Regions from separate parts of the Ornithinibacillus bavariensis genome, predicted to be linked through region 3. Evidence: riboswitches for the same ligand, from Rfam matches in the RefSeq annotation. Region 3 holds a riboswitch; each other region holds the start of a gene.

Region 1 (7,718 bases), on a different contig from region 3:
AAGCCCACAATGAATCCGTACCAAGTAAGAATAAACTTATAAATAATGATATTGGAAGATAAATCTGTCCAACCCAATAATAAGCTTTCATTAGGCGCTGCTCTTGGTTTCTTATCGTTAGCCCTAAACCTAGTAGTGCAATAGCTCCAATTACAAATTCAAACCATTCGAATAGTGTTGGTATTTGGGTTAATTCTGTATGAAGTACCACTAACACACTAAAGTAAAATATTACCGAAATGCTACTCATGATATAGGGAATAGCAGCCCAATTTGTTTTCCGATAAAGAAGATAGGCCATTCCAATTCCACCTAAATAAATGAAAGCCCTAGTGATTGATTCTAACCCAAAACTTAAGCTGAATATAATGCCTAAACCATAAAAAATTTGTGCTGTATAAAAACTACTAGATGAAAAGTTTATCCACGAGCTCTTCTTCCATATGTAGCTTGCAGTAAGTACGAATAAACTACCAAATATTACGCCAACCACTTGAATAGGCTCTTCTATAAACATCGCATTAGTCGGTTTCATAAAATGAGCATGTATAGTGATAATAAACAGAGCTATTGAAACCGGATGAAGCCAAGGTGCAATTTTCTTCATTGCAACTCGATTTTCATAATGGTTCATGACAATTGCAGTCAATCCTAGAATGAAAAACATCAGACTCTGTATAAATTTTGTTGAATCCAGTAGTGCGATAAATAATGTGATGATTAGCATCAGTCCGCTAATGTCACGAGAACTTTCTTTTATAGGCTTCCATAGTGCTATATTAACAAAACACCCACCTACCAGATAGAAAAGAAATACAAATAGATAGAATGGAAATGTAATAGAATCATAATTAAACCAAAGCTTTCCTAATAACGCTAATTCGTATATGGCACTTACTAGAAAAATCGGACTTAAATACGTAAACAGCTTATTCTTAACGGTTGACGCAAGATAAGTAAAATTAAGAGCGATAATAATATAGGCTATCATTAATATGATGGAACCTACTCCAGCCCTTAGTAAAATTCCTTCCAAACTAATATACAAAAATGCCATTGCTGATACGACAGCACTTGTTATACGAAATATCTTATGCAAAGATCCAGAATCCTTGATAAGCTTCGGTAGTGCTAAAAAGATTACTCCAAGTAATGCATATGCAATCTCCCCTACCCCTTCAAGGATAGAGTTTTCTACAAGCTGATATGCTCCATAAATTAGCATTGCAGTAAAAACGAAATGGTAGGATCTATGATTACTAACAAAAATCATTGCAAAATAAATTACGGCTGTTAATAGCAAATTAAAACTATACATGACTTCAGAATCATAGAATACTAACATCAGCAAAGTAGAAAGGATAAGATTTGCTTGAATAAAAGGGATAAACTCCTTTAAAAATAATGTTAGTTTATGATGATTCTTAAATGTACGATAACCAAGAATTAGTAGTGCATTGTACAGCATAATACTGAAATAAAAACCATCAATTGGTAAATGTAGAGCAGCAATTACTAGTCCTACTAATACGCTCAGTGTGACATAGGAAAACCAAACGAACAATCGAGATGCTAGTTTTATTGCCAAGAAAGCATAAATCGGTAAGATCACTAATGTTCCGATCGCTCCGAATAGGTATTTACCCTCTCCAGAAAAAGACAAATAGCTACCAAATAGCTCGAAGTAACCTGCCGAAACTACGATTATTGGTAAAAACAAACTACCTAATACGATAAAAGCAAAGCCTGTTTTTTTAATATGCAATACCCTACTCGTTAACCATGCTAAGGTGTAAAATAAAACAGATACTGCTGCAATTAACCCTGTCTTTGTCCAATTCCCTAGCATTTCCCAAGTACTAGTTGCTAATACCAATCCGCCTAATAGTAGTAAAATTACACCAAGATTTAGCCCCCATGTAATGTTACGCTCTCTAACCTGTTTCGCAGTTAATTCTTTTTTAGACTTTATTACTGGTTGAGAAGGAACAGTTTGTTTTACTTCTTTCTGAAGTTCTTCCTTAGTCTGCGTAATACTATTCATCTGTGGCTTAGGTGCTTCCTTGGTCTGCCTAATACTATTCATCTGTGGCTTAGGTGCTTCCTGCTTTGGTATTTTCGTGTCCTGTTCAATCTGATTTCCTTTTGGCAGATTACTATAATATTTTGTATGTGAATTAACTACCTTTGCAGCAATATTTAATGATAAATATCTAGCTTTTACTAGTTTATTTAATTCTTCACGTACAATCTCCCTTTTCTCCTCTGGGCTCAGTTGTGTCATTGTTTCACCAACCTTATGTAAAAATTTTCTACATCCATCATAACAGTATATTGATTCTGATTCATCAACATTTTTATAATTTGCGAACTATAGGGTATTGACAATATAATAAAACATGTGTAAATTGATTTTAACAATTTTATATCGAAATATTTCTTATCCAGAGAGGTGGAGGGACTGGCCCTTTGAAGCCTCGGCAGCGGACTCATACGAGTACTGTGCCAATTCCAGAAGTGTAACGCTTGAAGATAAGAAGAGATAGATTCATGAAGTTTATTCACCTCTTCTTATTTTTAAGAAGAGGTTTTTTGTTTTAAAAAATATAGGATGAGGTGGTTAAGATGAGCTTTCAAGCTACAAATGAATTATTAAAAGTAATTGAAGTACTGAAAGAAAAAGAATGGGTAGATTTGACTCATACGTTTGGTCCTGAATCCCCACACTTCTCAGCTTTTGAATCAGCAGAGTTTAAAACTTTATTCACACATGATGAAGGATTCTTTGCCCAACAATTTACGTTTCCAGGTCAATATGGTACACATCTAGATGCACCTATACATTTTGTCCGAAATAAACGCTATCTTGAAGACCTGGAATTGAAGGAGCTTGTTTTACCACTCGTTGTCATTGATAGGTCAAAAGAAGCTTCTATGGATAATGATTACACACTTTCCGTAGCTGATGTTCTTGAATTCGAATCAACATACGGGCAAATTGAAGCAGGTAGCTTTGTTGCCTTAAGAACCGACTGGAGCAAGCGGTGGCCAAACCATGATTTGTTCAATAACAAAGACGAAAGTGGTGTTGCTCATGCACCAGGATGGGGACTAGATGCACTAAAGTTTCTATTCGAGGAAAGGAATATTAAAGCTGTTGGACATGAAACATTTGATACTGACTCTGCAATAGATTACAGAAAGAATGGTGCACTTTTAGGAGAGTATTATGTTCTAGAACAGGATACATATCAAGTGGAGCTACTAACTAACTTGGACAAATTACCTGCAAAAGGTGCAGTTATTTTTAATATTGTACCAAAGGCTAAAGAAGCATCAGGATTTCCTGTACGATCATTTGCTTTATTACCATAACATATAGAGAGAAGGAAAAAGAATGAGTGATAGATTAGTTAAAGTACCATTTCGGGCTGATCATGTTGGTAGTTTACTCCGTCCTGCAAATCTATTAAAGGCAAGAGAAGAGTTTAAAAATGGGATTATTACCAAAGATGAACTGCGAGAAATAGAGACTCAGGAGCTTAAACGAATTGTAGCAAAACAAATCGAGGTAGGACTCGAGCTTGTAACAGATGGTGAATTTCGCCGTTCTTGGTGGCATATTGATTTTCTTGAAAATTTAAATGGCCTGGAGGGGTATGTTCCTGAACGCGGAATACCCTTCCAAGGAATAGAAACCGAACCCTACGATGTCCGTAATATTGGAAAAATATCCTTTAACCATGAACACCCATTTTTAGAGGATTTCAAGGTTTTTAATGAAATTGTTGCAGGGCGAGCAGTGGCAAAACAAACAATACCTAGCCCGAACCAACTATTTCACCGAGGAATAAGAAATACAGCAATCTATCCTACAGTCGAAGAATATGCTAATGACATTATCCTAGCTTATCGTGATGCACTAAAAGCTTTCTATGATATTGGTGTACGTTACCTACAGTTAGATGATGTTTATATTGCAGGCTTAAATGCTGAAAGTTTAGTAGCTTATGAGCCCGGTCTCACACGTGAAGAATTAATTGATTTAGCGCTCCGAGTCGTCAATGGCGTATTAGAGGGTAAGCCTGACGATCTTTACGTGACCACCCATTTATGTCGGGGAAATTATGAATCCAGGTGGGCGTTCGAAGGAAGCTATGCACATATTGCCCCTACTTTGTTTGCTAAAGAAAGGGTAAGTGGATTTTTCTTAGAATATGATGACCATCGCTCGGGTGATTTTAAGCCATTAGAGCATATCCCAGCTGGCGGTGCTCAAGTAGTATTAGGACTTGTTACTTCAAAGTTTGGAGAATTAGAGGATAAAGAGACGATTAAAAAACGCATCCTAGAAGCAGCCCAATATGTTCCGCTAGAGCAATTATCACTTAGTCCGCAATGTGGATTCTCTTCCACACATCATGGAAATAAATTAACCGAGGAACAGCAATGGAATAAATTAAAGTTTATTGCTGAAATTGCCAAGGAAGTTTGGGGATAGACATTAGATTCATTATAAAAATACCAGGTCAAGAGAAATTGACCTGGTATTTAACAATCGTTATTTTGTTACTAATTCAAGCTCAACAGGAATAAACTCTTCTACTGTATCACCATTAATGATTTTGCCTGCAGCTTCAATTCCTTTTTCTCCAATTAATTTTGGTTGTTGAGCAATTGTTGCATCTAATCTTCCTTCTTCAACTGCTGCTACAGCGTCGTCCGTTGCATCAAAACCAACAACTACTACATTTTCAAGTAATCCTTTTGCTTCTAACGCCTCAAGTGCTCCAAGTGCCATTTCATCATTATGCGCAAATACGGCATGAATATCTTTTGTACTTTGAATAATATTTTCCATTACAGTTAAACCTTCTGTTCGATCAAAATTTGCTGTTTGATTAGCCACTACTTGTAGTCCTTCTGCATTATCCACAATATTATGGAAGCCCTCTCCACGTTCACGAGTAGCAGATGCTCCAGGAATACCCTCTAGTTCTACAATATTACCTGCATCACCTAGTTTTTCAGTGATGAATTTTCCTGCCATTTCTCCTCCAGCAACGTTATCAGAAGCAATGTGTGTAACCACCTCTCCACCATTTGCACTTCTATCAACCGTAATTACTGGAACACCCTTTTCATTGGCTAGTTCAACAGCAGATGCAATCGCATCAGAGTCAACTGGATTTACTAATAACACATCGATATCTTGTTGTAATAAATCCTCTATATCACCTAGCTGGGTAGATGGATCATCTTGTGCATCGGAAACAATGAGCTTATATCCTGCTTCATCTGCAGCAGCCTGTGCTCCATCACGAAGTGTAACGAAAAATGGGTTGTTTAATGTTGATACAGAAAGTCCAATTTTCACCTCTTTGTCACCTTTATCACTTGCTTTGTTAGAGCTTGAATCATCTGAGCCCGGCTTGTCTGTAGAACATGCAGCTAATGCTACTACTAAGATTGCAACTAAACCAAACATTTTAAGCATTTTCTTCATTAGAAATTCCTCCTAAAAATGACTTTTTTATTATTTTTGGATGTTATTCATCCATTACTAACGAATTATTTTGAACGTCTATCTAGTAAAACTGCTAGTAATATAATTCCCCCTTTCACAATCTGTTGATAGAAGGATGACACATTTAATAGGTTTAAACCATTGTCAATTACACCAATGATTAGAGCACCTATTAATGTACCTACTATTTTTCCTTTCCCTCCCATCAAGCTTGTACCACCAATAACTACAGCTGCAATAGCATCAAGCTCGAAGCTCGATCCAGCTGTTGGCTGAGCTGAATTTAAGCGACTTGTTAAGATGATTCCAGCAAGTACAGACAGCATACCAGTAATAGAATATACCCATATTTTTACACGGTCTGCCTTAATTCCTGATAATATCGCCGCTTCCTCATTTCCACCTATTGCATAGACTTGCCTTCCAAATACGGTCTTCCGTAAGATAAAGTACAAAATAGCAAATGCGATTAACATAAGTATTACAGGAAAAGGAATGCCGAACACATACCCCTTACCAATCATTTGAAAACTAAAGCTATCCGATAACCCAGTAATAGGTCGACCATCTGTATACACTAATGTTGCTCCACGATAAATTGTCATCGTAGCGAGTGTAGCAATAAAGGGTGCAACCTTACCTTTGGTGATGACTAGCCCATTGATCGCCCCTAGAACAAATCCGATTAATAATCCAATAATAATAGCTAAAATTGGATCCATTCCACTCGTTAACAGCCCAGCTGTCAACGCACTACCTAACGCCAGGATAGAACCAACTGATAAGTCAATCCCAGCAGTAAGAATGACAAATGTCATACCAAAGGCAATTAGAGCGTTAACTGAAATTTGTCGTAATAAGTTTAATAGGTTATCAAATGTAAAAAAACTATCACTAAAGATTCCTAGAATAATAGAAAAGAAAATTAATCCGATAAAAGGACCTAAAATGGAAATATTATTCGTTATGAATCGCTTCATTTTCTATTTCCCCCCCAGTAGCTGCCAGCATAATAATCTCCTGATCAGCGTCTTCCCGATCTATGAAGGCGGTTACACTTCCTTCATGCAAAACCATGATTCGGTCACTAACACCAAGAATCTCAGGTAATTCCGAAGAAACCATGATGATTGCTACACCATGCTCTGTTAGTTCATTAATAATAGAATAAATTTCTTTCTTGGCACCAATATCAACACCCCTAGTTGGTTCGTCCAATATAAGAACCTTTGGATTGATACCAAGCCATTTTGCTATAACTACCTTCTGTTGGTTTCCACCACTTAGTGACTTGACCTCTTGTTCTTTTCCAGTTGTTCTAACATGTAAACGTTCGATAAGCTTTTCTACTAAATCTCTTTCTTTTTTATTAGAGATTACTCCTTTTTGCGATACGGTTTTTAAGTTAACAAGTGCAATATTTTCACGAATAGATGATCCTAAAACTAATCCTTTTGATTTTCGATCCTCGGTAATAAATCCTACCCCAGCGTTAATTAGATCATTAGGATGTCTCATCTTTAATTCCTTACCATTTAGTTTTACAGATCCTGAATCTTTTTTACGGTAACCAAAAATGGTTTCCATTACTTCCGTACGACCAGCACCCATCAGGCCTGCAACTCCAAGAATCTCTCCTTCTTTAACAGTAAAACTTACATTATGAAATGTACCATCCTTGCTTGATAAGTTATCTACCTCAAAGACAATATTACCTATCTTACTTTTCCTTGCAGGAAAGCGCTCGCCAAGTTCACGTCCAACCATCATTTTGACAACTTGCTCAAAGGAAGTATCGCTTATATTTTCTGTGCCGATATACTCCCCATCTCGAAGTATAGTAATTCGATCACAAATTTGGAAAATCTCTTCCATTCTGTGGGAAATATAGACGAAAGCTACACCCTTCCTTTTTAAATCTGTTACTACCTCAAACAAGCTAGCAATTTCCCTCTCTGTCAGTGCGGCTGTCGGCTCATCCATAATAATTAATTCTGCATTTGTTGCTAGAGCTCTAGCAATTTCAATCATTTGCTGCTTTCCGACTGATAGGTCTCCAGCAATGTCATCTGGAGAAATATTAGTAACTCCTAATTTCTGCAGGCTCTCCTCTGTTAGGGCTTTCATTTTCCTGTGGTTTAGGATACCACTACGTCCATAAGTAAGCTCTTTGCCAAGAAACATGTTTTGC
Region 2 (7,718 bases), on a different contig from region 3:
CTTTAATTTTCTCTGAATAAATTCCCATTGGTGCAATAATAGTTGGACCAATCGGTAATAAGTCTACATTGTTTTCTTTATTAAATTGACTTAAGAATGCAATATGCTGGAAGGAATTAATATCAATATCTCCATCCGCCAATGCTTGGTTTGGAAGTGTGTAATCTGAGAACTCCACAAGCTCAATCTCAATCCCTTCTGCCTTTGCCTTCTTCTGAATCAGTGGCCATACTTCCCCATCTGTTCCTGTAACACCAATCTTAACAACTTTTGTTTTCTCGCCTTTTCCAGATGTATCACTACTACAAGCAGCTAGTGATACTACTGTGATAATCGCTAGTAAAAAAATGATTAATTTTTTCATCTTTTGTTCTCCTCGCTTTCTACCTGTTCCCTAACGTCTCATAATCTTTCTAGAAATAGTGTTACCAAGCCATTGTGCCAGCTGTACCAGTATGATTAGGATAATAACCGTAACAAGCATGACACTTCCATCAAAGCGCTGATAGCCATAGGTCATTGCAACATGGCCAAGACCTCCACCGCCAACTGTTCCCGCCATAGCTGAGAAGTCTATTAAACTAACTGTCACAAATGTTAAACCTAGAATTAGTGGGCCAAGTGCCTCTGGTATCAACACGGTATAAATAATTTGGAATGGACTTGCTCCCATCGCTTTGGCGGCTTCCACAACACCAGGGTCAATACTTACCAAGTTATTCTCTACAATCCGAGCAATCCCAAAAGAGGCGGCTATTGTCATCGGGAAAATCGCAGCCCAGGTTCCAATTGTTGTACCTACTACCAATCTAGTTAATGGGCTAATCGCGACTAAAAATATAATGAATGGAATTGGTCGAATGATATTTATGAAAATGTTCATGATTTGAAATACAAGCTGATTTTCTAAAATGTTCCCTTTTCGTGTTACGTATAGTAATAATCCAAAACCTATTCCTAGAATGGAGCCAAAGATTAGTGTCAAGATAACCATAAAGATTGTTTCACCTGTTGATTCCAAAATCCTTGGCCAAAATGTTGTCCAATCAACCCGCATCAAGTTCTACCTCCTCTACATCTACGATAGATTGCAGTTCTATCATTGCTGATTCAATCGCATCCGCATTGCCTTCAAAAGAAATTAGCAAATTACCAAATAACCTTTCCTGTAATTCACGTATGTAGCCATGTACAATATTGAAGTCGACACTGTATTTTTGCGTTATTTGTGAAAGGACGGGGGCATTTGTAATCTCTCCCTTGAAAGTGACACGATAAAGCCTCTTGCCACCCTTTTCCCTCCATTCCCTTAGTAATTTAGCAGAAGGTAAATCATTCTCTACGGATTTGATGAACCGCTTCGTTGTTGGGTGTTTGGGATTTGTAAATGTATCAAAGACAGAACCGACTTCAATGACTTCCCCTTCTTCCATGACGGCGACCCGGTCACAAATAGATTGAATAACATGCATTTCATGTGTAATTAATAAAACCGTTATTCCAAGTTCATGATTTACCTTTTTTAAAAGACGAAGAATATCACTTGTTGTATCCGGATCCAGTGCTGATGTTGCTTCATCACATATTAATATATCTGGTGACGTAGCAAGTGCCCGAGCAATCCCCACACGTTGCTTTTGACCACCAGAGAGCTGCTCTGGATAATCATTTGCTTTATCGGTAAGCCCAACAAAACTCAGTAGCTCCGAAACTCGCTCATTTATTTCTTTTTTAGGGATTCCGGCTAGCTTCAACGGATAAGCCACATTTCCCGCTACAGTACGTGAGGAAAACAAATTGAAGTTCTGAAAGATCATTCCTATTTTTCGCCGTAGCTTTCGTAGTTCTTTCTTAGGTAGTGTAGCAAGATCTACACCTTGGATCTGAATAGCCCCAGATGTTGGTTGCTCAAGCAGATTGACTAGCCGAAGTAATGTACTCTTTCCGGCACCACTAAAGCCAATAATGCCAAATATTTCTCCCTGCTCAATTGCAAGCGACACTCCTTTTACCGCATTCACCTCCCGCTTTCCGAGCCGGAATGTCTTAGAAGCGTTTTTAAATTCGATCATAGTCTGCTCCTCCTCGCAAATAGTTAATTCTCTGCAGCCAATAGTCGCAACCATCTAACTTCCCAGTATTCGAACGAAAAAAGCCTTCTAATTTCTCATCAAAAATAGAGAAATTAGAAGGCTTTATAAATTAAAACCATCTCCGTTCTCATCTTTCAAATGCAATATGGGTTGCATTTGTAGGATTTGGCACAGTGTTCATTTTCATGAATCTGTTGCCGAGACTTCATTGGGCCTATTCCCTCAATCTCTCTTGATAAGAAGTGATGTTACTATTTAATTGTTTGCAAGAATTATATATCACTATATTCCCAATTTGAAATACTGTCAATACCTTTTATTATTTTCTATACAATTAATTTTATTTTCATGATTATGACAGATTGAATTAATGTTATTCGAGCTTTATGTTAAAATTAATAAATAAACCCTACCAACCTTCCACTATAGTAGAAGGTTGGTAGGTAAATTTAAGATAAACAACTAGACCTTAAAAGGTTTAAACATCATGGAGGAATGATTTAACAAATGAAAAAACGAACTAAAATTCTATTATTCAACGCCACTTTCATTATTCTAGTAGGATGTGCAAATAATCCAACTAAAAACGAAACCGTTCATACAGAGGAAAGTATTCCATCAAGTACGGTAGGGGAAGCATACGGTAATGATTCTTCTGACACCTCCAATGTAGCGTCGATTGGTACAGATAGCAATACTTCTGAAAATGGGGACGTAAGTGGAGGTCATACGGAAGAAAACAACCCACTATCCGAATACTCTAATGAACAAATCGAATATGCAAGAGTTTGGTTACAGCTTGGTCCAAATCAAGAAATAGACAATTTATATGTCCAACATATACCAGCTGGAACACCTCTCAATCCTGATGATGAGACTAGTGCTAATTATCCTGTGGATGTTATTCAGTTGGCTGGTTCTCGATTAGTCGATGGTTCTGTAACGTATAGTGGGAATGGCGATGGAACGATCAATATTTACAATGTACCAATTCGCTGGGATGGCCAATATCCTGCTGGTGAAGACTTCTACACAGATATTATTAACAATACAAAGCTTGTTTATATTGATCCAGCTGAAGATGATAACATCGTTGAGCTAATAAGAAAGCAAATTATTAATTAAACCAAATATAAGCATACATAGATCAAATAGGTGATAAGGAGGAAGCGAATATGAGTAATAAAAAGATGTTGTCACTAGAACAGCAGGAAGGATTATTTAGAGTATTGAATGCTCGTTTTGAGAAACATAGGAATCGCCATGAAGATATAGAGTGGGAAAAAGTCCAAGCAAAGCTAGAAGCGAATCCTAGTAAAATGTGGTCCCTATTTGAAATGGAAAGAACTGGCGGTGAACCTGATGTTGTTGGTTATGATCAGGATAAGGACGAATACATTTTTTATGATTGTTCTGCTGAAAGTCCTAAAGGTCGCAGAAGTATTTGCTACGACAGAGAAGCACTGGAGGCTAGAAAAAAACATAAACCGGAAAACAGCGCTATGGACATGGCAACAGAAATGGGAATTGAACTCTTAACGGAAGACCAATATAGAAAGCTACAGAAACTTGGAAACTTCGATATGAAAACATCTAGCTGGATAAAAACACCTGCTGAAATTAGAAAGCTTGGCGGCGCACTTTTTTGTGATTATCGCTATGAACATGTCTTTGTCTATCACAATGGTGCGGATTCATACTATGGTGCTAGAGGGTTCCGTGGTTCATTAACCGTATAATTTAATAGATAGTCATATAAAGAAGAAACACTACAGGTGAGCTTAATTTCATTGTTTAGCTATCAAAGTTTTAGAGAAAGAATGAAATTCACAGTTGTATAAAGGGGGATGATTTAAGTTTAGCAATAGCTAAATAAATCATCCCCCTTGTACTTAATTGGAGTCAATATAATTAAGAATTATCGGCTGATTCTCCTCCATTGTCGCTTTGTATAAACTAATATTTCCAACAGTAGGTTTTGAAGCATCAGAGTGAACCTCAAAGTTTTCTTTTAATGCGATTGTCCATACTGCTTCATTATCTTTCTTTAGAACGATTGCTAGTGTACCAAATTGCTCCAAATTCTCCCATGAGAACAATTCAGATTCATTACCTACCGTAACATTTATTCCATCTGGACCACTTGTCACTGTGACATTATCTCCTTGCCAAACACCGTGTATCTCTGCTCCTACGTAATAATAGGATAATCCGCCCTTACGATCGCCATACGTCCCTACAAATTGTTGAATGTCACCATTTTTATCCTTATAGGTTAGAACTGCTATATCCTTAGCCAGCCACTTTACTTTATTGTTTCCATTTATCTTATTTTCCAAGACTTCTTTAGGACGAGCGAGAATACCATAATACGGGCGATAATAGATTGCTTCCCCACTTTGGACATTTTCCTTTACCGAGAATATTTTACTCAAGCTTGGTGATATGCTTGTTATATTTCTAATTTGTTGATTGCTATTTTCAAGTAGGACAATATTCGTAAGAAAGAAGATAACTCCAATACTAGCAATAATAACTTGATGGCTATTTTTCAGTTTAAGTAAAACTAGCAGCGCTACCGCTAAAAAAACGACAAATAAAAGATTAATCATATAAAATATACGGTTATCAATATACTCCACTTGATAGCGCACATGTAAAAAGAGGAATCCCATTTGTAAGCAAAAAAATCCGATTGCAATTAGAAAAAGCGTCCAGCCGACTATTTTTTTCCATTTTGCCCTATCCTTCATCCGGTTCTACCTCCTGCAAAAACTCCCATGTTAGACCATTATCCTTTGAAATAAATTTTCCTTTTACTAATCCACCTTCATAATCACCATTTGGCCCTTGATTTACTAGAACAGCCAGGTGGTCTTCCTCAATAAATGGAGCTTCCGCTTGAACAAACACTTTTCCGTACGGAGCGGGAATACTTAAACGAGCATGCCTCCAAACCTTTCCTCCATCCTGTGTCACATAGACATCTGGTGCTTCTGGATTAATGGTTCCATAGGATAGAAACCCTGTCTTCTCATCCACAAAGCTACCGAATGCAATCATCCTAGTAGTTGGAGGATCTTCAGTTTTCGTCCAGGTTTTACCACTATCGAAGGTTAGGAATACTGTTGAATACTCTTGAGACATTGTACGATCACCTGATACGATTACATATCCAAAGCTATCATTTAGAAACGCAATCTTTCGAAAACGAAGCTCTGGAAATTCCTCAGCTATTACACTATCTTGCCATGTATTCCCCTGATCAGTAGTATATTTCATGTTTAGCCCAACTTGCTTATATAGAAATGCTAAACGCTCTTCCGATAAAACATAGCTACCTTCAATCAATTCCTGTTTGTTCCCTTGATACTCTCCATTGAACAATAAATTTTTATCCACTGGGACTTTTATCCAATCCTTCCCCTTATTGTATGTAATAGTTAGTTCATCATTTTGTAAACTATAACTAATTGGGTCATCATTAACAGGTTGTAATGGCGTATTTTCTATCTCATTAGGTGTCTCTTCTTGGAGGTTATTTCGTAGATTTAGTTGTGGAAGCGTGTAGTTGTGTTCTAGATTCTGATAATAATATGTTCCTACGATGATTGCAGTTACCATAAGAACTGATAGTATTAAAAGGTAATTTCTCATGAATGGAACTCCTTTTTATTTCTATTTTCCTATATTTTGCTGGCTCTCTACAAATCTATAAAGTAACCATACTGGATTTATCTATCGATGATCCTAAGTGTCTTGCTCCCATCCATGTCAGATAACTATAGGATACTTTTTATTAACATTAATGTTATCACAAGCAGAAATAAGTTTACACACTTAATAAGAGAAATTCACAATGCTACAGCCCTTCAAAACAAATAGAAAAAGGGATTCAATTGAATCCCTTTTTCTAATACCTTTTTCAATTTTATACTAGCATTGAATTAAGAAATTTCCCCTGTTTCATGATTATTTTTAATCATAAAATTAGTAAGCATCTCACGAACTTCATCCGTTGACTCTGTCGCCATTAAATCATTTCGTAATTCACTTGCCCCTCTAAATCCCCGGACATATATCTTAAAGAAGCGACGTAGAGGTCTAAATGGACGTGGTTCATATTCTTTGGAATATTTATCATGTAAATCAAGCTGCAATCTTAAGAGATCTAGTAATTCCTCACTACTATGTTCTTTCTTCTCTTTTTCAAAGGCAAACGGATTTTTAAATACACCACGCCCAATCATAACACCATCTACACCATATTGATCAACAAGTTTTAGGCCAGTTTGACGGTCAGGAATATCGCCATTGATTGTCAAAAGTGTATCAGGTGCCACCTCATCCCGAAGCTTCTTAATCTCTGGAATGAGCTCCCAATGAGCATCAACATTACTCATTTCCTTTTTTGTACGCAAATGTATGGAAAGATTTACGATGTCTTGCTTCAATACATGTGTTAACCAGTCACGCCATTCGTCTACTTCCGTATAACCAAGTCTTGTCTTAACACTAACAGGCAATCCTCCCGCTTTTGCTGCTTGGATTAATTCTGCGGCAACCTCTGGACGCCGTATAAGACCACATCCCTTTCCTTTTGGTGCCACGTTTGGTGCAGGGCAGCCCATATTGATATCCAAACCCTTAAACCCTAATTCTGCCATCCCAATACTCATTTGGCGAAAATATTCGGGCTTGTCTCCCCAAATATGGGCAACAATCGGTTGTTCATCCTCTGTAAATGTTAAGCGCCCACGTACACTTTGCTGGCCATCTGGGTGACAATAGCTCTCCGTGTTTGTAAACTCTGTAAAAAACACATCTGGTCTCGCTGCTTCGCTAATTACATGACGAAAAACAACATCCGTCACATCTTCCATTGGTGCAAGTATAAAAAACGGTCGTGGTAAATCACGCCAAAAATTATCTGTCATAATTAAATTCCAATCCTCTCATTATGGGAATTATTACTTTTCCCAAAAATAAAAAAGCAAAGATATCTCTGCCTCTTACACTTATACCATGCTTAAGCACTTTTTATCAACTATCGTAAATTTGGAACATTTTACTTTTTAATAGAAAGAATGAAATGTTCCAAAGAAAATTGATAGTTAATGAAGGTAGATTGGAAAGAAAGGTTATATGGAAATGGTGATTATCTTAAATCTTGTCTCGCCTATTTCGTTACGATAATTAAGTCCATCTCATGCTATGGCTTATAGCTTTGGTTTTCCATACGTTGTTTTATGAAATATTTAAGGAGAGTATTCAGAATTTATAGTGGATAAACAAATATAAGAACTGATATTAATTACAAATGGAGAAGAACATTGTTAAACTATTGGCGCGATTGTGGAGTAAACGTAAATAACTATATTAAACAAATACTATCGCTATGCCTTCATGATTTGAAAGCAAAGAACTTTTTGAATAAGCCGCATTTCTCTACGGAAGAATGCGGCTTCGTGGCATCAATAATTAACATTTTTTTTACTCAGTACCGATTAGTAAATAGAATCACATAATTCCACTTGAACATCTTCAGGTGCATTTTCTAATCGATGATAAAATTCTAAACTCCAATTTTCACGTGCACGCTGTAAACCTTTGTCAGCTATCCAT
Region 3 (7,718 bases):
GAAATTTTTCATTTCCATCTACAAATAGATCCACCTTATTATTCTGAGTAAAGATTGCAGCATCATTTCGCAAATGTAAATAATATAAATCCCGATACTCTGCTAGGTCATTAAAAATGAACTTATCATTTTCAATTGCTCTTATCTGAGACTGAACCTTTGCCTTTACGCCAAGCTTTGCCTTTGCGTCCCAAGTAAAAATACGCTTTCCACTTATTCTTCGTCCGAAAATTAAATATAGAAAAAAACCTACCACAGGGACAAATAAAAGAACCATTAACCATGCCCATGTTGCTGACGCATCTTTTCTTTCTAAGAATACTATTGAAAGTCCTAATGTAATATTAAAAATTATTAAAGCTAGAAATATATAGGGCATAATTTCCATGCTATTTACCCCTTTTAATCATAATAATGAAGCAATAAATGAAAGCTAAGGAAGGCATAAAATTGCCAATTTTTTCACTTTCTCTTTTTATTGAAACTTTCCTTTAGCTTACGTTGTGATAAAATCGATTATACAGAACAATTTGCTATATAATACTATAACAGAAGGGAGATGAAATCGTGAGTAAAAAACTATTTGCATTTGTGATTGGTGGAACTGGTATGCTAGAAGGGGTTTGTCAATGGCTGGTAGAGGAGGGCTATCATGTATATGTGGTACATCGTAAGCCGGAGAGTTTCAAATCCATGCAGGAAAAAAGTAAAAAACCAAATCAATTGCATTCGCTCACGGTTGACTATCATGATACACAGGCATTAAAGGGGAAGGTGCGAGAAGTAATAGACCAGCATGGAGGTTGCCCAGACTTAATTGTTAGTTGGATACATAACTCTGCGCCACTTGCATTATCAACGATTCTAAAAGAGGTAGAGACAAGAATAGAGCCATGGAAATTAATTCATGTTCAAGGAAGCTCTTCTTTCTTTGTAAAAGAAAACACGACTGTACCGGAAGCGTGTGAATACAGACGTGTTTATTTGGGATTTGTGCTTGAAGATGGCAGTTCAAGATGGCTTACACATGACGAAATCTCCAATGGTGTGATAAAAGTAATTAAACGAAACATTCCAGAAGCTATTATCGGGACTCTAAAGCCTTGGAGTATGCGTCCACATTAATTTTATTTAGTGCTTGCTCTAAATCATGCCAAATATCCTCCCATGCCTCTAGACCGACAGATAAGCGGATAAGCTGATCCGTGATGCCCATATCTCTCTGAGATTCTCCTGGAACCACTGCATGTGTCATGGTTGCTGGATGTTCAATAAGTGTTTCTGCATCCCCTAGAGACACTGCAATTTTCAAGAAGGATAGATTATTTAAAAAGCTTTGTGCATCTTTTTTGGTTCCTTTTATTTCAAATGAAATAACACCGCCACCTCGTCTCATTTGTTTTTTCATAATCGCATAATCTGATCGGGATTCATCATTCGGATAGTAAACCTCGGTCACATTAGGATGTGTTTTTAATCGTTTAAAAATTTCTTCTGCATTATCACTGTGCCGATCCATCCTAACAGGAAGTGTTTTTAGCCCACGTAATAAGAGCCACGCATCAAATGGGGATATGACTCCACCGATATCCTTCAAAGTCGTCATGGCGACCTCATCTAAAAATTCCTTTTTTCCTACGACAAGTCCTGCAATCACATCTCCATGTCCACCAATATATTTAGTCGCACTATGAAGCACCACATCACAGCCTAAATCTAGTGGATTTTGTAGATAAGGAGAAGCGAAGGTATTATCAACAACTACAGGAATTCCGTATTCCTTAGCAACACGTACCACCAGCTCGAGATCGATTAGCTTCATCGTTGGATTAATAGGTGTCTCTACATAAATGCATGCTGTTTCAGGCCTAATTTTGGAGCGGATATCTTCCTCTGTCTCCATTTGGGAAAAATCATGCGAGATATTATATTTTTCTTTCATCATGGTTAACAATCCGAATGTGCAGCCATACAATCCCGATGAACAAAGAATATGATCATTTGCTTTTGTTAACGCAATAAGAACTGCAGATACCGCCGCCATCCCAGAACCAAAAGCTAGACCTCTTTCGCCATTTTCTAGTGCTGCAATTCTATCTTCTAATACCTTTACTGTTGGATTTCCTAAACGTGAATAAATATAACCTTCTTCTTCTCCAGCAAATCGTCTTTCCCCTTGTTCTGCTGTTGCAAATGTGTAGGTAGAGGTTTGAAACAATGGTGTTGATAGGCTTCCTAACATGTCCTTTGAATCGTAGCCTTCATGAATAACAGATGTTTCCATATGTTTATAATGTCTTGCCATAAATTTCTCCTCCTCTTTTTTGTATCTAGTAATATCATATTCTATAATCCTAATTTATGAAAGCGTTTTCTTTATTGTTTCATTAGACATTTCAATGATTCCTAGAAACAGCTTCGAACAGGCTAGCTGTCTGTCTTATGCAATGCCTTTTCTTTGCCTTTTCAATTAATTAAATTTAAAATGAGTTTATTTATAAGAAATTTAAGAAAAAGAAGGTTTTAGAAATGGAACGGAATACGGATAAGATTGGTGTTTTGTATGCTACTTTTGCTTACATATTATGGGGCTTTCTACCAATTTATTGGAAGCTAATTGACCATATCTCAGCTGGTGAAATTTTAGCTCATCGTATTATTTGGTCTTTTGTTTTTATGGTTTTAGTTGTGCTTTTTGCAAGGAAATGGTCAGGGTTTATTGACGAGTGTAAGGCCATTCTTCACGATAAAAAGAAGCTAATAAGTATAACACTAGCGTCAATCGTTATTAGTTTAAACTGGCTTACCTATATTTGGGCAGTCAATAGTGATCATGTTATCCAGGCAAGCCTTGGCTACTATATCAACCCATTAGTCAGTATTCTACTTGCTATTATAGTTTTGAAGGAAAAACTGACAAGAAGTCAAACGCTATCCGTGATATTAGCCGGAGTAGGGGTATTATACCTCACCTTCAGCTATGGTGTTTTCCCATGGGTATCTATTTTTCTAGCGGTAACCTTTGCATTATATGGATTGTTTAAAAAGGTAGTAGACATTCCAGCCATGTTCGGATTAACCATTGAAACGATGATTGTGACACCTATTGCACTCATCTATTTATTAACACTACCGGAAAATGCATTCTCTTTTTCAGCCGGGTCTACACAGGATAACCTATTTCTAATGGGGGCAGGGATCGCAACTGCAATACCGTTACTAATGTTTGCAAGTGGTGCTAAACGTATTCCACTAGCTATGGTGGGATTTTTGCAATATATTGCTCCAACTATTATGTTAATCATTGGCGTTTTTGTGTATCATGAAACGTTCCAGACAGAGCACCTTATTTCCTTTGGATTTATATGGCTTGCCCTACTCATCTATTTAGGTTCCGTTTATCGGTTCCCTGTAAAGAAAATGAAAAGTTTGGACCAACAAAAATAATTATAAAATAAGTATTGACATATTATTTTAATGTCTATAATATATTATTCAATATACATTTTAATCTCTTATCAAGAGCGGTGGAGGGAATAGGCCCTATGAAGCCCGGCAACCTTAGGCGAAAGACAACTTTCCTTAAAAGGTGCTAAATCCTACAGGTCAAACAGATCTGGAAGATAAGAGGAGGAACGGCACTGTAATTTATGCGCCCTCTTCTTAGGAAGAGGGCTTTTTTATTTCCTCTCTCTTCCTCCAGACAACCAAAAAATAAGGAGGAATTTAATAATGACCAATTTTCATGTTGAACAACCTGAAACTACTCTATTACATGGTGGCCAGATTCCTGATCTGGCAACTGGTTCAAGAGCACTTCCAATCTATCAAACTACTTCATATGTTTTCCGCGACACAGAGCATGCGCAAAATTTATTTGCCTTAAAAGAACCTGGGAATATTTATACAAGGATTATGAACCCTACAGTTGATGCATTTGAAAAGCGAGTAGCCATTCTTGAGGATGGTACACAGGCAGTAGCAACGTCCTCTGGGATGGCAGCAATTACATTAGCTGTACTGAATCTAGCTGGTGCAGGTGATGAAATTATCGCTGATAGTAATTTATACGGCGGTACATACAATCTATTTGCTAAGACGTTACCAAAGTATGGCATCACAGTAAAGTTTGTTGATGGAACAAATCCTGAGGAAATCAGTAAAGAAATTACAGATAAAACCAAGGCTGTTTTTGCTGAAATAATTACCAACCCAAGCTTGAATGTATTTGATATAGAAAGAGCTGCGAGTATTTGCCATCAGCATCATATTCCACTCATCATCGATAATACCTTTGGTACACCGATACTTTCTAAGCCCTTAACATGGGGTGCAGATATCGTTGTGCATTCTGCGACAAAATGGATTGGCGGTCATGGTACTTCAATTGGTGGAGTTGTTGTAGACGGAGGGAGATTTGACTGGAATAATACGCGTTTTACAGAATTCACACAGCCAGACGAAAGCTATCATGGTATTCGCTATGCAGACCTTGGCCCCCTTGCATATGCAACCAAATTAAGAGTACAGCTTCTCCGTGATATCGGTGCCTGTTTAAGTCCACAAAATGCTTTTTTATTACTACAGGGATTGGAAACATTACATTTACGAATGGAACGCCATTGTATAAATGCTGAGCAGGTTGCCGCATATTTAGAAAGTCATCCCCAGGTCGAATGGGTAAACTATCCTGGCTTACCAAGCCATTCATCCCATGAGCTCGCAAAAAAATATTTACGAGGTGGCTTTGGTTCGATGATTACCTTTGGTATTGCAGGCGGCAGAGAAGCTGGACGTAAACTGATTGATTCGATAAGGCTTTGGTCCCATGTTGCAAATGTCGGTGATGCTAAATCACTAATTATTCATCCTGCATCCACAACACATCAGCAATTAAGTAGAGAGGATTTGAAGAAGAGTGGCGTCAGTGCGGAATTAATTCGCCTATCTGTCGGAATTGAAGCTATTGAAGATATTATCCAGGATTTAAACCAAGCGATTGCAATAGCAACGAATCAAGAAGAGAATACAAATACGGACGAAGATCCGATTATTCATTGGCTTCTCCACTCACCATTTGATAGAACTGACGGCATTCATAAAAAGGTAATTGCTTTTCCGGAATATTCAATATCACAAGTGGTTAGTACCAATATAGAAAAACTGAAGCTATATGGCTTTGATGTCCAAAACCTCAGTGACGCTGCTTGTGTAGATGCCGTAATTGTGAATGATGACAACCTTCCCCCTTCTGCAATTGAAGAACTTGTTAATAAACAAGTAAAAATACTATGGGTTGAAAAATCAAATGCGAACGACACCATTCTTCATCACTTGGAGGCCATAGGCATAAAGGTGATAACAAATCGTTCTTTATTGGAAGAGCTACTAAAAATTCGCGGGATAGAGAAACAACAAATACAAATGAGTTAACCCTTCTTGAGGAGTGGGTAAGTCGATGTCTAAGCAAACAAACTACCAAACTACTACAGGAACTGTAGCTATTGGTCCAATCCAATTAGAATCTGGGGAAACCCTAACACAGGCAGTCTTAGCATATGAATGGGTAGGTCCAGCCGATGCACCCGTCATTCTAGTCTGCCACGCATTAACGGGCAATCATATAACCGTAGGAAACCCGGAAGAGCCTGGGTGGTGGAATGGACTGATTGGTACAGGTCAATCAGTGGATACAGATTATTATCAAGTCATTACCTTTAATGTTCTTGGTGGTTGTAATGGTTCAACAGGACCAACGAGTATCAATCCAACAACCAGAAAACAATATCGTGCCGCTTTTCCCAAAATTACTATTCGAGATATGGTTCATGCTCAGTACCTCGCTCTACAGAATTTAGGAGTTAAAAAGCTATATGCTATCATTGGGGGTTCACTTGGAGGAATGCAGGCATTAGAATGGGGGCTTCTTTATCCGTGTTTTATGGAGAAGCTAATTGTCCTAGCAGTAACTCCTACCCTATCTAACTATGGAATCGCCTATAATCATATTGCTGAGGAGGCTATTAAGGCAGATCCTAATTGGAATAGAGGGAATTACTCATTTTCGGAGAACATACGAGGGTTAGAGATTGCTAGGATGATTGGAATGGTAACCTACCGAAGCCCCGTTCTATTTGAAGAGCGTTTTAAACGCTTAAAAGACGGCGAGCTTTTCGAAATTGCATCTTATTTGAACTACCAAGGAGAAAAGCTTGCTAAACGCTTTGATGCAAATAGTTATATAACTCTACTTCAAGCGATGAATTCACACGATATTAGAAGAAGCCGTGGCAATTTGAGGAAAACCTGTGAGTCCTTTCAATGTGATATTCTAGCCATTGGCTATGAGCATGATTTAATCTATGAACCAAAAGTCATTCGTGAATTTGCTAGCTATACACCAAACTGCAGCTATCACCTTGTTCAAACGTCTTTCGGTCACGATGGCTTTCTAACAGAATATCCAAAATGGGGAAAGGCTGTCAAAACGTTTCTTGACTAATTAAGAACTTATTAGGAGTGATGGTGTGGAAAAAATTCAAGTCGCCCTTCTTGGGCTGGGAACTGTTGGAAAAGGTGTTTATCGAACCTTGCAAAAACTCAACAAACGTATAGAGGAAAAGCTAGGTGTATCCATCGAGGTTACGACCATATTAGTAAAACACCCAGAAAAACATAGGAATTTCGAGGGTAACCATCTCATTACGACCGATTTCCAACATATACTCGATAATCCAGAAATAAAACTTGTTTTGGAGGCAATTGTTGGTGTTGAACCGGCCTATTCGTATTTAGCAAAAAGTATTAAGGCTAAAAAGCATGTCATAACTGCCAATAAAGCGATGTTTGCCCATCATGGAAAAGAATTACTTGCACTTGCTGAAGATTACCATGTTCAGGTTGGCTTTGAAGCTACGACCGCAGGCGGAATCCCGATTATCCAAACCATCCGTAAGCTCCTACACGTCAATCAGATACGGCAAGTTACAGCCATTTTAAATGGTACCTCTAATTATATACTAACGGAAATGCGTGAGAAGAAGATTCCTTTTAAACAAGCACTTTATCAAGCACAGCAATTAGGATATGCAGAATTAGACCCGACAAATGATATCGAAGGATTCGATGCTTTTTTTAAGCTAATGATTTTAAGTGAACTCATCTTTCATGAGCAGCCTGCCTGGAGTAATGTTGATCGGATAGGGATTAAAGATATTACACTGCGAGAGTTATTGGAACAGCAAGAATGCGGTAAACGAATAAAACATCTCGCCTCCTTACAGCTTATAGATGAACAAATCCGCGCCAGCATCATACCGGTAAGCATACCCGCTACTCACCCGCTATATTCGATTGAAGGGGTTGATAATGGAATCGTTCTTGAAACTGATTTAGTCGGGAGGATAATCTTAGCTGGTCCAGGAGCAGGAGCATTTCCAACAGCAAGTGCCATGCTGGAGGATTTAGCCATTATTCTTCGCTCTCTACACCAAAGTACCATCACAGTAAGTCAGGAATTGATAAATAGTACTACCTAAAACGCCTCTTCGGCGTTTTTTTCTTTTTGATGACAAAGTTCTCCTTTACTTTTAAAAGTGGATAGTTTTGGGTATACATATAAAGTAAAGCTTGAAATTGTGGGCTAACCATCTTTATTTTGAAGGTATTTCAGTAGAGTAATGTTTTGTAATTACATAAAGTAATGTAACAGTATTTAT
Region 4 (7,718 bases), 620 kb from region 3:
TACATGCAGAAGATTGAAAATGAACAAGAAATCTTAGTAAACCTAGCAGATATGGTGGCAGAGGTTTATAACATGGAAAGTGCCATTCTTCGTACAGAAAAAGCAATCAACAACTCTGGCGTGGAGAAAAACAAGCAAAAGCTTCTATATACGCAAGTGTATGTACAAGAAGCATTCAACCGTATTGAAGCAGATGCGAAGGAAACACTTATTGCAGTGGAAGATGGTGACACATTACGTATGATGCTTTCTTCACTTCGTAAGTTAACTCGTCACACACCAACAAATGTGATTGCGAAGAAACGTGAAATTGCAGTAGGAATTATTGAGGCTGAGAAGTATATTGTTTAAATAGTAAATGGAATTAAAAGAATCGCACAAGGACATAGGTCTTTGCACTAGTCCTTGTGCGATTCTATTTATAACCGATTGAAAATAATTATTTTGGGGATAACTTATTAATTGGAAAATGTTGCTGTTATATATATTACATCGTTTTGGATTATAAGCTAAATTCCTATCAACCACAAATAGCAATTGTTGCAGCAGTACAACCCAATGCACCGATTAAACCGCATACAGAAGCTAAGGCTAATCCGCCAACACCAGTTGTAATTCCTAAGGCGGCTGCTAAGGCAAAGCAACCAGCGCCTCCACCAGTTCCACATAAGGCACCCACGACCCACTCACACCAACCATACGTCGAGAATTCTGGTGCCATATCGTTTACTACCTCTTCAAAAAATTCATCTTGGCTAATAATATCCCCATTTTCACCAACTATTTCTCCATCCATATTTATATTCATGGAAAAGCCTATATCATCATTTACTACCATTCTAATGTTAATAAGACCACTTTCCGTAAGTTCTCCATACATCTTTTTGACCGTCAACACGTTTTCTTTCTCTAGGTCAAATAGAATTTCTACATAGGCAAGATTATCCGAACTAACTTTGTTCCCGATGATAAAGCCTATTGAAGCTACCTGTTGAACGCCATTCTCAGCCTTATTTATTACTATGTCATCTTTATTTAGGCTATTAACTATACTGTCTTTTGCTAGCTTTTTGTACTCTTTTGTCTTTTTAACTTTATTCCAAATATCTTTAAACTCTTTTTCATTTACATTGGATGTAGGTGCTTCTAGGCAATTGTTACCGTCACAAGAGGTGTTTCCTAACGAGGCAAATACTGAGTTTGTTGGTAAAAGTAGTAATACAAAGGTGATTAGTAGTAATAGTTTTTTTGAACTCCACTTTTCATATGATCTCCCCCAATCAAATATATTACTTACCATGAAACGACCGACAGGCGCCAAATATTATCCTTTGATCTTGATAACCATCCTCCTCCTGAAAAAATTGAATCTATGAATTATGTATCTGAAAATGAAGTTTCACATACATAGATTCGATACATAGGTAAAATGTTGGGAATAAACATGTGTAGAGAAAGAATAAGTAGAGTTATGATAATCAGTGAAAAAAGTTTTTACTGACTATCTGTGGGTTTATACATTCATCTTATAATCTTTTAGCTACTAAGGCACCTAGTCCGATTAGAATAAAAAGAATCATCCAACAAACGATCAAGACTTCTATATTAATGGAAGTAATACCTTTTGCGTAGGAAATGACTAATGCAGTTCCTACTGCAAGCATGATAACATTTTGAGCTATTACTAAAAATTGCTGCATCATTAATGTATTTCTTTCATCAAAACTAGGAGTATTGCCATTTTTTCTTTTATTTCGTTTCGATAAGAGGTAGAAAATTATAAATCCAAGGACAGCTCCAAAAGGAATTGATATCGCTAATGACAAATTATTCGTACTATCATTAAAGAAATAAATACCCATAATTACCCCAAGAATCATTCCAACAATGATAAGTGGCCATATCCATACCTGTAATTTTTGGTTTTTCATTTAGCATTCTCCTCACTTTTGTCCAAATAAAATAAGCTTGTAAAAGGTACGTCTAAATACTCTGCTAGTTTAAGGGAGAGTTCTAAACTAGGATTATATTTGTTTTTTTCTATTGCATTGATTGTTTGACGGGTAACTTGTAAATCTTCTGCTAATTTAATTTGCGTTATCCCTTTTCTTTGTCGTACCTCACGAATATGATTGATTACTTTCATGTTTATCACCACGAGATGTAAAGATATATTTACATATAATTATATATGGGTAAAAGAAAATGTAAAGATATCTATACATTTTTATTTTATAAATGAATCATAGGTCCTATTTTTTAATTGATAATTCCCAGAAATGGTAAGAAATACGGACGAAATTTCAAAATATTATGGTAATATAATATAAAGAGATTTAGCTCCTATAAAGGAGATAGAAGAAGTTTTTAGAGTAAGATGTTCTATGGATTATGAAATTGGGATTTCAAGTGGCATGGACACTCAACTTATATTTGGATTTGTGAAGGTTAGATAATAAAATAGCTAGAGAAGGAAGATGAAGTGAAGTTACTGGAAAGGATTATCACGGCTATATTATGTTCCATTTTGCTAGCATTACTATTAAATAATGGTAATGGTTATTATATGACAATTTTACTAGTTTCTTTCTATGTTTTCTTGATTGGTGGGACTATTACATCGTTAGTGATAGATAACTTGATTGGAAAAATGAATAGGGTTAGAACCTTTCATCGCTATATAATGTCGCTACTACTATATGGCATCACTGGCGCCGGGATCGCCACCCTGTTTTCCATTTTTCAGGGAAGCGTAATTGAAATTTCCATTATGCCTCTATTCCTATTAGGAGCTCTTCCAGGTATTCTTTACTTTAATGTCCTTATTCTACTATCGGCTCTTTTCAAGTACGCACGAAGTAGGATAGCCATGAAGTAACCAATTAAAACACCAATCGTATTTAACAGTAAATCATCCACATCAAAACTTCTAGAAATGACGCCATTAATTGATAATACTAGCTGCATTACTTCAATGAATAATGTACTCCCTATACCGATTAATAGACTATGTATGAAAGTCGCTTTCTTTATAAATAGGACGATAAAAATGCCAATAGGAATAAACACAACAATATTACCCAATAAATTTATGATTTGTAGGGAAAAGTCTCCTTGAAAATTTATATATAGATTAATCGTTCGGAATGGAATAAGATTTATCGAAGCTAAGCTAGGAGTAGAAGTTCCATTTGCCGGAAATAATGTCAAATAGAGCAAACATTCCACATAAGCAATTAATAGCATGTTAATGATTTCTCGGTAAACCTTTACATGCTTTTTTTTCTGTATTAGACGGATGAAAGCATAGACTAGTAATGTGATCAGAATTAATAGAACAGGGATATCGTTAATATATTTCATAATAGCTCCTTCGAAGAATTTATCGCAGGTTAACTGGCTGTAGGACCCTTTATCAAGAATTCGCAAGAAATAGAGAATAATAAGTGGGGGTCGGGTAGCACGTCAAACGCCGGATTCGTTCAACTAACATAAAGTGGGGGAGAAATAGAAACCCTGCTGTATGAAGTTTCACTCTATACATAAATTATAATAGACTTCTAGCTTTATCATCAAGTGTGGTTAAGTAAAAATAGGATGAAATACGGAAGTTTTATGAGAATTGCTTAGGTAACCATACATCTTCCTGAAGTCTATACGGAAAATCCTGAAGTTTCCCACCAACTCACTGAAGTTTACGATAATCAAGCTATAGAACCAGCATTTACCTTATAATTCTTTTCTATAAATGGTAAAATAGCCTTAGCAAAGGAGGGGAATCTTTTGGCACTTACATTCTATTGGTATCCGAACTGTGGTACTTGTAAAAATGCTAAGAAAATTCTAGATGAGCATAACATTGACTATAGCAGCATACATATTGTGGAAGAAACACCTTCTAAAGAGGTTCTATTGGATTTAATTGAAAAAAGTGGTTTGCCTGCTAAAAAGTTTTTCAATACGAGTGGAGTTAAATACCGTGAATTAAATATTAAAGAAAAAATTCAAGATGCTTCTGTAGAGGAAATGGCAGAGATATTGGCTTCTGATGGAATGCTCATTAAACGACCAATTGTTACAGATGGCAATGCTGTAACGGTTGGATTTAAGGAAGAAGAATTTCGTCAAAAATGGGCGGAAAAATAAGTATAAATACTAGCGCAAAATAATTATAGCTTGTATAGTTAATATACAATCAAATATTTTTCGGAGGGATCTTGAATGAGCTTACCAAACGATCTTCTTTATTCAAAAGAACATGAGTGGGTTAAAAGAGAAGGAAATGTAGTACGAATTGGAATAACGGATTTTGCTCAAGATGAGTTAGGTGATATTGTATTCGTTGAGCTTCCAGAGGTTGGCGATGAAATTTCTGTGAACGAGCCATTTGGTAGTGTAGAATCTGTTAAAACAGTTTCAGAGTTATATGCACCTGTAAGTGGAAAAGTTGTGGAAGTTAATTCTGAGCTTGAGGACAGCCCTGAGCTTGTTAACGAATCTCCATATGAAAATGCATGGATGATTGTAGTAGAGCTTTCAAATGAAGCAGAAATTAATGAGCTACTTTCACCAGAAGCATATAAAGAAGTTATTGAGCAAGACTAATAGTATGCAATAAAGCTGACTCCTGTTCTTAGAAGCGGAGTCAGCTTTTCATTACAATTGTGTTTTACCCAGAGGCGCCATTCTTAAAGGGGGATCTATTATGATTTCACAGGATTGTGTCATTATTGTAGAAGGACTGACAGATAAGAAGCAGCTTGAAAAAGTGATTGATGATCAAGTTACGATTATATGTACGAATGGAACGTTTGATATTGAGCGCTTTGATGAACTGTTAGAAACCTATCAATTGGATGAAAAGGATGTATTTATTTTAGTCGATGAGGATAAGTCTGGATTAAAATTAAGAAAGCAACTCGCATCGGAGCTTCCACACGCCGATCATATTTATGTTAGTAGTGAATATCGAGAGGTTGCTGCCACTCCGGAACGTATTTTAGCAATGCTTCTACTTGGTAAGCACATTGCAGTAAACCCTCAATATTTGGCATAGTTTTTGGAGTAGGTGATTTTTTGCAGGAAATAACTACAGCGGAAATACAAGAATCGGACTATTTGTTATATATCTATACACCATTTTGTGGAACCTGTCATGTTGCAAGGACCATGCTAGAAAAGATTGAGGATGTTCATAAGGAAACTATCTTCTATGAAATGAATGCATCACTTCAACCAGAATTTATGCAACAATATCAGGTTGAAAGTGTGCCATGCTTATTAATTAAAAAGGGAGATAGGGTGCTAGAAAAAGTCTATGCATTTCAATCTATTGGCAATATATATAGTTATTTATACAAGCATTGTCCGGAGTTATTTACCGAAAAAAAATAAATTGTTTTTTAAAAACTATTGACACCTGTACATTACGGTGGTATAGTTTAATCTATCGAATTTAACAATTTTATATATTATATCTCTTATCCAGAGCGGTGGAGGGAAAGGCCCTATGAAACCGCGGCAACCTTCAAACATTCGTGTTTGAAAAAGGTGCTAATTCCTACAAAGCAAATTTGCTTTGAAAGATGAGAGAACGTGAAGATATAACATGATTACGTCTTTCTGTTCTCTTACAGAAAGGCGTTTTTTATTTTTGACAATGGACCTGTATGTATGGAAAGTTTTTACTTGGTGCAATAAGGGGACATTTTTGGTACATGATAAAAAGAAGGAGGGTCACCAATGATTTCAATTGATGGTCTTACGAAAATATTTCGTTTAAATAAAAAAGATATAACTGCTGTTGATCACCTAAGCCTATCTATTGAGGATGGGGAAATATTTGGAGTGATTGGCTATAGTGGCGCTGGAAAGAGTACATTTATCCGTCTTCTAAATCGGTTAGAAGAGCCAACCTCGGGAAAAGTTACCATACAAGGGAAAGAAATCACTTCGATGAAAAAATCTGAACTTCGTGTTGCTAGGCAAGATATTGGGATGGTTTTTCAGCATTTTAATCTACTCTGGTCTAGAACCGTAAGTGAAAATATTGCATTTCCACTAGAGATTGCAGGGGTACCTGCCGAAGAACGAGTAAGAAGAGTGAAGGAGCTAATTGATTTAGTTGGTCTTACTGGAAGAGAGAATTCCTATCCTTCTCAATTAAGTGGTGGACAAAAGCAGCGTGTTGGTATTGCGAGGGCGTTAGCGAATAAACCAAAAGTATTACTTTGTGATGAAGCAACATCAGCACTCGATCCAGAAACAACCAACTCCATCCTTGAGTTATTAGTAAATATCAATAAGAAGCTCGGCTTAACTATTATCTTAATAACACATGAAATGCATGTAATACGGAAGATATGTAACCGTGTTGCAGTAATGGAGGATGGGAAGATCGTTGAGCAAGGTGATGTATTAAACGTCTTTCTAAGGCCAGAACAGGACGTCACAAAGAAATTTGTAAAACAGGTAATGAGTAGTAGTGATGAAGAGGAATTAGAAAATTTCCTAGTTCATTATACGGGAGGAAAATTAGTTGAACTCACTTTTGTTGGGGAATCTACGAATCAGGCCTTAATTAGTACGATCTCTAAGAAATTTGAAATAGAGGTTAATATTCTCCAAGGAAAAATAACCCAGACACAAAGAGGCGCATATGGAAAATTAACTGTTCAGCTTCAGGGAGAAGATGCGGAAATTGCACATGCGATTTCATTTATTGAAAATGATACCTCAGTTCAATTGGAGGTGATACAGCATGCTAACTAATCTATTTCCAAATATAAAATTGGAGGATTTGTGGGAGGCAACTCTTGAAACCTTCTATATGACGAGCATATCCCTTATCGGCACCTTTATAATTGGTATCATTTTAGGATTATTGCTTTATTTAACTGCAAAAGGCGGCCTTTGGGAAAATAAAATATGCAATGTAATCGTTGGTGCAATTGTGAATGTATTTCGAGCAATACCTTTTATTATTTTAATTTTATTGCTATTCCCTTTCACAAAAATGCTCATCGGTACAGTCCGAGGTCCAAATGCTGCATTACCAGCTTTAATTATTGGAGCAGCGCCGTTTTATGCAAGATTAGTAGAAATAGCATTAAAGGAAGTATCAAAAGGTGTTGTGGAAGCAGCACTGGCTATGGGAGCAAAGACGAAAACCATTATCTTCAAGGTTCTACTTCCAGAATCATTGCCTGCCTTAATTTCAGGAATAACTGTTACTGCGATTGCTCTAATTGGTTATACAGCGATGGCAGGTGTTATTGGAGCAGGTGGTCTAGGAAATTACGCCCATTACTTTGGATTTATGCGAAGAGATTTTGATGTTGTTTTTGTGTGCACGATAGCTATTGTTATTATTGTTTTTGTATTTCAATTCATTGGAGACTTTATCTCTAATAAAGTGGATAAACGATAATTTAGAAGATACGGCCATTGCCGATATTCATATACAACATATAAGAGGAGAGTATACAAATGAAAAAAATTATAGCGCTAGTATCATTATTATTAATTGTACTTTTAGCAGCATGTGGGGGAGAAAAAGATTCTAACGGAAAAAATGCAGAAGGTAAAGAGTCTAATGTATTAGTAGTTGGGGCATCTAGTGTTCCACATGCTGAGATTTTGGAAAAGGCGAAGCCAATTCTTGAAGAAAAAGGTATTACAATTAAAATTGAGCCATACGAAGACTATATACTCCCGAA

The links. A riboswitch is a leader RNA that binds a small molecule or an ion and turns the genes downstream of it on or off. The one in region 3 is predicted to bind S-adenosylmethionine.
Region 1: it holds a riboswitch for S-adenosylmethionine, as region 3 does, so the genes downstream of both, HNR27_RS04980 (cyclase family protein) here and HNR27_RS00520 (O-acetylhomoserine aminocarboxypropyltransferase/cysteine synthase family protein) in region 3, are expected to answer to the same signal.
Region 2: it holds a riboswitch for S-adenosylmethionine, as region 3 does, so the genes downstream of both, HNR27_RS09855 (methionine ABC transporter ATP-binding protein) here and HNR27_RS00520 (O-acetylhomoserine aminocarboxypropyltransferase/cysteine synthase family protein) in region 3, are expected to answer to the same signal.
Region 4: it holds a riboswitch for S-adenosylmethionine, as region 3 does, so the genes downstream of both, HNR27_RS03470 (methionine ABC transporter ATP-binding protein) here and HNR27_RS00520 (O-acetylhomoserine aminocarboxypropyltransferase/cysteine synthase family protein) in region 3, are expected to answer to the same signal.

The regions. Positions count from the first base shown of each region.
Region 1 covers NZ_JBNPWZ010000002.1:218,847-226,564, reverse strand. The annotation lists gene HNR27_RS04985 (SCO7613 C-terminal domain-containing membrane protein) at 1-2,284, opposite strand, end outside; SAM riboswitch class I at 2,438-2,539, shown strand; gene HNR27_RS04980 (cyclase family protein) at 2,626-3,375, shown strand; gene HNR27_RS04975 (5-methyltetrahydropteroyltriglutamate--homocysteine S-methyltransferase) at 3,398-4,501, shown strand; gene rbsB (ribose ABC transporter substrate-binding protein RbsB) at 4,562-5,506, opposite strand; gene HNR27_RS04965 (ABC transporter permease subunit) at 5,572-6,507, opposite strand; gene HNR27_RS04960 (sugar ABC transporter ATP-binding protein) at 6,485-7,718, opposite strand, start outside.
Region 2 covers NZ_JBNPWZ010000004.1:212,354-220,071, reverse strand. The annotation lists gene HNR27_RS09865 (MetQ/NlpA family ABC transporter substrate-binding protein) at 1-364, opposite strand, end outside; gene HNR27_RS09860 (methionine ABC transporter permease) at 395-1,057, opposite strand; gene HNR27_RS09855 (methionine ABC transporter ATP-binding protein) at 1,047-2,072, opposite strand; SAM riboswitch class I at 2,218-2,335, opposite strand; gene HNR27_RS09850 (hypothetical protein) at 2,601-3,218, shown strand; gene HNR27_RS09845 (DUF4256 domain-containing protein) at 3,269-3,832, shown strand; gene HNR27_RS09840 (hypothetical protein) at 3,986-4,846, opposite strand; gene HNR27_RS09835 (WD40/YVTN/BNR-like repeat-containing protein) at 4,836-5,750, opposite strand; gene HNR27_RS09830 (tRNA dihydrouridine synthase) at 6,041-7,030, opposite strand; gene HNR27_RS09825 (GyrI-like domain-containing protein) at 7,601-7,718, opposite strand, start outside.
Region 3 covers NZ_JBNPWZ010000001.1:109,889-117,606, reverse strand. The annotation lists gene cls (cardiolipin synthase) at 1-388, opposite strand, end outside; gene HNR27_RS00535 (short-chain dehydrogenase) at 568-1,125, shown strand; gene megL (methionine gamma-lyase) at 1,085-2,305, opposite strand; gene rarD (EamA family transporter RarD) at 2,530-3,447, shown strand; SAM riboswitch class I at 3,513-3,630, shown strand; gene HNR27_RS00520 (O-acetylhomoserine aminocarboxypropyltransferase/cysteine synthase family protein) at 3,733-5,433, shown strand; gene metX (homoserine O-acetyltransferase MetX) at 5,459-6,502, shown strand; gene HNR27_RS00510 (homoserine dehydrogenase) at 6,528-7,538, shown strand.
Region 4 covers NZ_JBNPWZ010000001.1:728,977-736,694, forward strand. The annotation lists gene HNR27_RS03425 (acyl-CoA dehydrogenase family protein) at 1-351, shown strand, start outside; gene HNR27_RS03430 (halocin C8 precursor-like protein) at 521-1,321, opposite strand; gene HNR27_RS03435 (hypothetical protein) at 1,527-1,931, opposite strand; gene HNR27_RS03440 (helix-turn-helix transcriptional regulator) at 1,928-2,146, opposite strand; gene HNR27_RS03445 (VanZ family protein) at 2,809-3,363, opposite strand; gene HNR27_RS03450 (arsenate reductase family protein) at 3,784-4,146, shown strand; gene gcvH (glycine cleavage system protein GcvH) at 4,222-4,605, shown strand; gene HNR27_RS03460 (toprim domain-containing protein) at 4,706-5,056, shown strand; gene HNR27_RS03465 (thioredoxin family protein) at 5,077-5,394, shown strand; SAM riboswitch class I at 5,478-5,592, shown strand; gene HNR27_RS03470 (methionine ABC transporter ATP-binding protein) at 5,743-6,771, shown strand; gene HNR27_RS03475 (methionine ABC transporter permease) at 6,761-7,429, shown strand; gene HNR27_RS03480 (MetQ/NlpA family ABC transporter substrate-binding protein) at 7,489-7,718, shown strand, end outside.